2 regions of the Pseudomonas moorei genome follow, and region 2 is predicted to be linked to the other one. Evidence: riboswitches for the same ligand, from Rfam matches in the RefSeq annotation. Region 2 holds a riboswitch; the other holds the start of a gene.
The links. A riboswitch is a leader RNA that binds a small molecule or an ion and turns the genes downstream of it on or off. The one in region 2 is predicted to bind fluoride.
Positions count from the first base shown of each region.

Region 1 (4,206 bases), 330 kb from region 2:
ACTGGGTCGATCATCAAGGCGGACATCCGACAGCCCTCAGAATTCGTGATCGTCTGAACGACATCGAAAAGGATACGCCGCTGATTCGTAACACCCTGTCGTCGCTCAAACCTGTCGACCCGCCGCTACCCCGGTTCAGATGATTCGATCCGGACGCTCGATGCGAAGACACGGCCCGACGCGGCACGCATGATCGGCGACGCCATCGTCACCGGTCGCGTGCCTGCCTGATCGCCTTCCACCTTTTCCTCGCCCCAGCCACGCGCCGGGATTTTCTTGTGCTCCGGCAAATGCCGAACGTCCCTGGTTGTGAGTGGTCCAACGCTTACACGTCACCAAGGAGACGTTCTAATGGTCACTCACTTCAAAGTCAGCGGGCATTTGGCCTGCGGTCACAAGGGCAGCAATCTCACCTCCACGCGTGAACTCAACCGGGTGAAATGCAGAAGCTGCCGCAACACCGACGTTTTCAAGGAAGCACGCCGGAACGAGCGTAACGCGGCACGTCGCGCCGCACGCAAGGCCAAAGTCGCGCATATCGTCACTGACTGGCGCCAGGCCTGGACCGAACGGTTGGCGGCCATGGCCGGACGGCAAAGACTGCCCCGGGGATTTGGCAGTCAGGCTTTCGTCTAGACGCACACATCGGGCCCATAAAATCGGCCCGATTTTCATCGGCCCGGACGACACCCGCACCTTCACGGTCGCCTCCCGCAAACGGCCAGATCAGAAAAGCACTCTCAACGTTGTTTAGACCTCTGGAGCTGATGTCCGACGCGCTGCATTGGCGATAATCGGCTTCCTCGACTAGGGTCTCAGACGTATCGAACTGCGACACCTTTTTTGACAGGAGCCTGATCAAGGAGGAACCGATGTCACCCACTCGTAGTGCCGAACAAACCTATCGTCAATGGTCCAGCCCCATCCTGCTGGAACTCAAAGCACGAGAGCACCAGTTGACCCCGTCAGACCGCGAAGCGTTGCAAAATATTCTGCTGGAAAGAAGGTTGATAAACAGCGGCAATCCCGCAGGCCCGGATCGGCGCATGTCAGCGCCGCCCGGTGACGCAAAGAGTTAAAACTGCTTGTATTGGAGAGCCCGGCCCCGATGTCGGGCTTTTTCATTTTTGCCGCTTGTCAGGCTCCCGGCACCTTCCCCGCCGATGCGGATAACTGAACGTCGCCGGCCAGGGCATGCATTCCACGGAAGGAGTGGATTCATTTATTGACGGGTGGTAGCTGGCGTAACCCCCAGAGCAGCAACAGCGCCGCCATGATGATTGCGATCCCCACACTCGCAAAACCGGCGGTCACCAGCCCCTCCTGCCATGCCCTTGCAGCCTGCCTTGCCCCGGTGAACGGCGACATGGCGGTCGTGCCGAAAATGGCCGCCAGTGTCGTAACCGCCCAGTTCGCATAGGCCCCGTAAAGCAGCGTCCAGTAAGCAATCGCCTTGTTGCGCGAAGAAAGATTCACCTCCATCCAGACCGCGCCGACTGCCAAGAGCAGGATTCCGTTCATCACCCCCTCTAGGTGCGCCGTAAGCCCCATGCGCGGATTGCTGAATTGCTGTTCGACGAGGCCGGTACACAGGCCCAGGAAGAACAGAAACATGCCATGCCACATCAATCTGCGTCGGGTGTGAACCATGAGCTTGTGCCTCTCGAGACTGACCGGAAGCTGATCCTCCAATCCATCTGAGATCAACTCTAGAGGGTTCTGCGACAGAGCGTGGGCCTGAGGCGGGCTGCACGTGGCTTGCGGATCGCCCTCACCGGTCGAGTTTGAACGACGTCAAGCAATGAGCATTCAGGGTGCCTGGAAACTCTGGAGCGATTCAGCCTTTCTTCCTGCGAACCCCATTTCGATCGGCGTTTTCAAGAAGAACACGGAAATGTCCTCAACCTCCAACCTCCTGAACAACCTTTCAGATTCATCCTCGGTGATGGCCATGCGAATCTCCGTAGGTTGATCCGCAAGCTCAAAAAAGTGCGAGGAATGCATTCGACCTGTGTGTCCAAAACCTTCAATGCCCGTGGACAACGTTGCGCCACGCAGCCCCATTTCTTTCGCCAGATCAACGATCCAGTCGCCGAGCATTTTCCCCTGATACCGGCGGTTCTGTTGAGTAAAGAAAATCACCAGGAACCCGTTCATTTTCATCTCCTCACCGCATGCCAATCATTTGATAGGTCAAGAGCCCGGCAGCGGTCATCACCAATGAGCCCACGACGTGCAATGAAACCGAGCCGAGTGCCCACAGGAGCCTGCCTTCCTGAATCAGGGCAACTGTTTCGGCTGAAAACGTGGAAAAGGTAGTCAGTCCCCCACAGAAACCCGTGATAACCAGCAGACGCCACTCGGGGCTCAGGGAGGGGGATGCGGCCAGGAACGCGATAGCGAAGCCGATGATGTAGCCCCCGACCATGTTGGCCGCCACAGTGCCGGGAGGAATCGTCGGGAACAGCGCATTGAGCTTTATACCCAGCAGCCAGCGAAGCCAGGCGCCAAGTGATGCGCCGACAGCAATAACCAGGAGTGATTTCAGCATGGTTGCAGGTCTCCTCCTGGCTGATCTGGCCGAGGGGATGCGAATAACCGCCTGGCACAAGAGCAAGCTGGCTGAAGAATGGGTGTCATGATCCTGTCCTGAGTTGAAGGACAGGTGCACGCCTACGCTCCCTGTCCAGGGTTGACGCAGGCATCATCAGCACAAGGCGGTTAAAGGAGGAATGCCATCTCCTGTATTGAACCTATAGTACGCCGCCGCGCGGGCTCAAGCGTCACTAAACAGAGCCAGGCCGGGCATGCCAAGGAAAGTTTCAGGTGCACGACTGACAGGCAAAGGCGGCTACAGGGCGCAAATGCGGAAAAGACTTTTTGATGGCGAAAAAAGAAAGAAGGGCTTGCATGAGGTATCTCATGCAAGCCCTTGATATTCATGGTGCCCGAAGCCGGAACCTAATTTAACGAGAAAACACCAGCGTTTACTGGGTATTCACATCGAATAGAATTTCAAATGTGCTATCCAGTGTACTTTTCAGCGTCCGCTGGGCCGTTCTTTATCACTGGCTCAAACCATCATACGCCTGTTCGCAGGTCATTCCCCTGGCTCTGGCTTGGTCAGCCGCTTCAGCCAAATCGCCCGCTCTTTGATCAGCGCGCTTGAGCACGTCGGCAAGCACCATTGCGGCGCGGGTAGCTGCCTGACTTGCGGCGGCAGTGCAGGAATGGCCGCTCGCTGCACTGGCTGCGAGTCGAGCGGCAATAGCGTCGGCCGCCCCGCGCAGGCTGTCAGCAGAAGCACGAGCAGTGGAAGCATCAGCAGTTGCTTGATCGATAAGTCGTTGGCCATCTTGCACCGCCTTGTTGATTGACTGTTGGTAGGCCTGCTCGCGTGTACGCTCGGCCGCCTCATTGGTAGCCTTGGCCTCGGCGTCTCGGGCATCGCGAGCATTCCACTCGACCTGCCACTTGGCATCCGCGACCGTCGCGCCGTGGTGATAGGCGCCGAACAGCGCGCCGGCCACCAATGCGAGCGCAGCTATATAAGGAAGGATTCGCAGCCATAAAGAAGGCATGTTGTATACTCACATGAGGTCTAAAATTTCTGGAGGTACGGGATGAGCACCGAAGAATCTGGCTATTACGACGGCATCGCAGTATCAATTACTGATGGTGAGCAATCTGTACGCAAGCGCCTTTATGCAAAAGGTGCAAACTCAGTTTCTCTGCACGGAGTAACGGCCTCAGTGACTCATGACTCGCTCATCATCGACATGCCTCCCTCTGGAGGCGGCGGTGGAGGCGGACCATCCCAGCCTGCGCGCGTCTCAAACGGCTTTTCGGCGTCAAACTCATACGTTAAGTCGCCGGAAGAGAAAAACGTTTGGACCTGCATTGGTGCTGGCGGCGGCCCCGGTACTGACTCTAAGTAAGCACCTTCAGCGCTTTGTCATAGAAGGCTTGGCGCTCGGCCAGGCCGTTGATCCCACCGTTGATGCGCCGTGTGATGCCAACGAAGTCGCCAGCGTCGGCCAGAGCGTTCAGGTTGCGTGAATTCCAGAACCACGCAGCCGACTTAGCGGCCCACTCGGCCTGCTCGAGCAGTTCAGGCGTCCGAAGCAGCCTGTCGTCGCCGAACAGCGCCTTGCTGCACGCCAAGTAGTTGTCGTGGCCGGTGATCTGGATCAGGCCTCTGCCCCG
Region 1 is NZ_AP035776.1:4,322,373-4,326,578, reverse strand. Features, by position in the region: gene ACGJAX_RS20540 (hypothetical protein) at 1-143, shown strand, start outside; gene ACGJAX_RS20535 (hypothetical protein) at 352-636, shown strand; gene ACGJAX_RS20530 (hypothetical protein) at 873-1,079, shown strand; gene ACGJAX_RS20525 (hydrogenase) at 1,219-1,614, opposite strand; gene ACGJAX_RS20520 (DUF190 domain-containing protein) at 1,810-2,157, opposite strand; gene crcB (fluoride efflux transporter CrcB) at 2,168-2,551, opposite strand; fluoride riboswitch at 2,692-2,752, opposite strand; gene ACGJAX_RS20510 (DUF2514 family protein) at 3,066-3,581, opposite strand; gene ACGJAX_RS20505 (hypothetical protein) at 3,624-3,938, shown strand; gene ACGJAX_RS20500 (glycoside hydrolase family 19 protein) at 3,931-4,206, opposite strand, start outside.
Region 1: another riboswitch for fluoride. It lies ahead of crcB (fluoride efflux transporter CrcB); the one in region 2 lies ahead of crcB (fluoride efflux transporter CrcB).

Region 2 (4,206 bases):
CCTCGGTAGGTGGATTACAACGCGAAGTTGAAGATGTAACCAACGATGAGAATGCCGACGGCGACGACCCCAGTGAAGGTGGCTATCAGGCGAACTTTCAGCACCTTGCGCAATATCACCATCTCCGGAAGCGATAGAGCGATGACACTCATCATAAAGGCCAGCACAGTGCCCAGCGCTGCGCCCTTTGCGAGCAGTGCCTGCACAATGGGGATGATGCCTGCCGCATTGGTATACATGGGGATGCCGATAAGAACCGCGAGTGGAACTGACCACCAGGCTTCCTTGCCCATGAAGCTGGCCATGAAATCCTCAGGTACATACCCGTGAATGCCTGCGCCAATGGCAATGCCAGCAAGGATGTAAGGCCATACTTTTCCGACGATTTCACGCACGCTGCTGAACCCGGCATTTATCCGCTCATAAAGCGGCATACTCGTGTCTGCAGCGGTTGCCTGGATCTTGGGCATATCGCGAACCCAGTCTTCCAGATAGGCCTCCATTTTCAGACGCCCAATGACCCAGCCGGCAACAATCGCAATAAACAATCCCAGGCTGATGTATAGCAATGCAACTTTCCAGCCGAACAGGCCAAGTAGCAGTGTCAGCGCTACCTCATTCACCATGGGCGCAGAAATGAGGAAAGAGAAAGTCACCCCCAGGGGCACTCCAGCTTGAACAAAACCTATAAACAGAGGAACGGCTGAGCACGAGCAAAACGGGGTAAACACACCGAGAGAGGCCGCCATGACATTGGCCGTGCCCTCGCTTCGACCCGCCAACATTGCGCGGGTGCGTTCAGGCGTGAAGTGAGAGTTGATCATGCCCATCAAGAACACGATGCCGGTCAACAGCATCAGCACTTTGGGCGTGTCGTAGAAAAAAAACTGTAAGGCGCCCCCAAGGTGGCTCTTGCGATCAACAGGAAGCGCTGCGACCAAAGCCTCTGAAATAGGTATCAGGGCTTCATACAATCCGAACCAGACAAGCGCTGCTACCGCTAAAAACATGCGGGGATTGCGCTCAGGCCAGCGCACGATCATTTCATTCATGTCCTCTACTCCTAGGGGTGTAGGCACACTAGGTCATGGACGGATCGCCAAGATAGGTCGCGATCTCATTGACTGTGCTGCGTGCTGTGCGTGTTACACCGATCAGCGTGGCGGAAGCCGAACCTGTCCACTCGCCATAGCCCACCAGCCATAGTCTTGGCTCTTGGATCGAGTGAGTGCCTTCGACCTCAACACGACCTTCAGTGTCGATCACCCCCAGCGTATCCAGATGCTGAAGTGCGGGCCTGAATCCGGTACACCAGATCACCACATCCACTACAGATTCAGATCCATCGGCCCACATCACACCATCGCGAGTGAAGCGTTCAAAGGGGCGCACAGATTTGAGGACGTCACGCTCACGGGCTTCCAGAACTGGCGGCACCATGACAATGTCTCCCAACCCGCCGACTGGCTGGTCAATGACACGCCCCTCTTGCTGGGCCTTCAAGCGCTGAGTGGCGCGCTCGAACAGTACCCGTCCATCCACATCGTCAGGCAAAAAGACCGGTTCAGTAGCGGTTACCCAAGTGGTCTCGGCGACCTTGGATACCTCTGCCAAAATCTGCGCTCCTGAATTGCCACCACCCACCACCAAAACCTTCTTGCCAACAAAGGCTTGTGCTTCGACATAGTTCGCGGAGTGCAATTGCCGACCGGCGAATAACTCGGCATTAGGGTAGTGAGGGATATACGGATTGCTCCAGGTGCCGGTAGCGCTGATTACAACCTTGGCATCCCAATACCTGTCGTCAGAACGTACTCGTAAGCCAGACTCTAAGCGTTCCACAGAAACGACCCGAACCGGACGCTCAACAGGAAACTGGTAGCGCAGCTCATATTGGTTGAGATAGTCGATTACATGATTTCGCGTTGGATACCCCTCCTGCGCAGGAGGCATCATCCAGCCAGGGATCGAACTCCAGGTGGACGGGGAGAATAAACGCAGCGAGTTCCAGCCACGCCGCCAGGCACCACCGGGCTCCTCCTCTGCGTCGAGGATAACGAACGAAAGTTGAGTTCGGCGCAGGAAATACGCTACCGCCAAGGCTGACTGACCCCCACCGATAATCACTACATCTCGTTGGTCGCTGGGCGAAGGAGTCATGGGGAAACCCTTGAGTCGATGTTGGGCGGTATCCAGTATAGCGACCCAAGTTTGAATCCAACTGATCTAGCTCATATGTTGAGAATGCTGATCGACATTGACTGAATGCTTCAATTCAAGCTTGTTATGGCTTGAATCTCCGGCCGCCGCTGCTTTAGGATGAAAACAGGAGATGGCATTCCTCCTTATAACCGCCTTTGTGCTGATGATGCCTACGTGAACCCTGGACAGGGTGCGTAGGTGCGTCTCCCTGTTCTCCAATTCAGGACAGGATCGTGACTCAAAATCTCATATCAGCTACCACTCGTAATTTGCGCTTATCAGCACCTCCTCGGTTCTATCAGTCCTGGGGAGACATGCGACCATGCTGAAGTCACTTCTCGTCATAGCTATCGGCGCATCCCTTGGTGCCTGGTTGCGCTGGCTCTTGGGCATGACACTGAACGGACTGTTCCCTACGATTCCGCCAGGCACTGTGGTCGCGAACTTGGTCGGAGGCTACATCATTGGGTTAGCTATCGCTTTCTTGGCCGCGTCCCCCACCTTAAGCCCTGAATGGCGCCTGCTGATCATCACGGGTTTCTGTGGGGGGCTCACCACCTTCTCCACGTTTTCAGCCGAAACAGTTGCCCTGATTCAGGAGGGTAGACTTCTGTGGGCGTTCGGCTCAATTTCATTGCACGTTGTAGGCTCGTTAGCGATGACCGCTGCCGGGCTTTTGTCCTATCAAATGATTGGCACGCGTTAAGGAGATGGTAATGAAAGGCTTTCTGGTGATTTTCTTTACTCAACAGAACCGTCGTTATCAGGGAAAGATGCTTGGCGAGTGGATCGTTGATTTGGCTAAAGAAATGGGGCTGCGCGGTGCGACCTTGTCTACGGCCATTGAGGGCTTTGGACACACGGGGCGGCTGCATTCCTCCCACTTTTTTGAGTTGGCAGATCAGCCTACAGAGATTCGTATGGCAATTACCGAGGATGAATCTGAAAGGTTGTTCAAGAGGTTGGAGGTTGAGGACATCTCTGTGTTTTATATAAAAGCTCCTATCGAGTTGGGCACTGTCGGCAAGAAGGCCAGTTAGCCTGAACCCTTCCTATAATCTGGGAGATGCGAATTTGAGCTATGTGGAATCTCGATTGGTAACTCGATCACCTATGAGTTTTTTACCGTTTTTGAAATCCCTCCAAGCCGTTCTCCAATCTAGTGCGAGGCGGTCAGGTGAGCAACCCGCTCAGGTTTGGAAAGACAATGCAGAGGGACGGGGCTGCGCAACACCGGATTCTGGTTTTGCTAAGGAGCGTTTTAAGAAAATCTAAAAACCTTGGTAACGGGCGTATTTTGGGCGAATGTCGCAGACGAATGAGGCCTTACGATCCACCCACCAAAACCAGTGTGACTTGCGTAAACGATAGAGAAGGAGATTCAGGATGAGCCCCCTCAAAAATGACTCCGACGCTCGGCCTCCTCCAGTAAACGCAACTGACATCGCCGCTGCAACGGTTCTTCAAACGCTTGCAGCGCTGCATGTTAACCCTGATGTAGGTCTCACGCATGCGCAGGTCGAAACGCAGCGCAAGGAGCACGGCTACAACGAAGTAGCGGAGACGAAAGGGCATCCGGCTTTGAGATTCCAGCGAAAATTCTGGGGGATCTCGGCTTGGATGCTCGAACTGATCATGATTTTATCCGCTGTACTGGGAAACTATACTGATCTTGCAGTTGTGGGCGTATTACTGGTTGTCAACGCTGTACTGAGTTTCACTCAGGAACAGCGCGCCGCTGGCGTCGTCAAAGCTCTACAAAAACGCTTACAGGTTAATACCCGAGTGCTGCGCGACTCGAAGTGGCAGGTGATTACCGCCCGAGAACTGGTACCAGGTGACATTATCCGCGTACGCTCAGGTGACATCATTCCAGCAGATGTGAAACTCCTCACCGGCGCGATGAGCCTGGATCAATCGGCGCTAACGGGCGAGTCGAAAGAAACTGATAAAGCACCCGGCGAAGTCCTCTCCTCCGGGTCTATCGTCCGTCGTGGGGAAGGC
Region 2 is NZ_AP035776.1:3,990,536-3,994,741, forward strand. Features, by position in the region: gene ACGJAX_RS18875 (permease) at 15-1,052, opposite strand; gene ACGJAX_RS18880 (ArsO family NAD(P)H-dependent flavin-containing monooxygenase) at 1,081-2,160, opposite strand; fluoride riboswitch at 2,320-2,382, shown strand; gene crcB (fluoride efflux transporter CrcB) at 2,525-2,908, shown strand; gene ACGJAX_RS18890 (DUF190 domain-containing protein) at 2,919-3,242, shown strand; gene ACGJAX_RS18895 (HAD-IC family P-type ATPase) at 3,589-4,206, shown strand, end outside.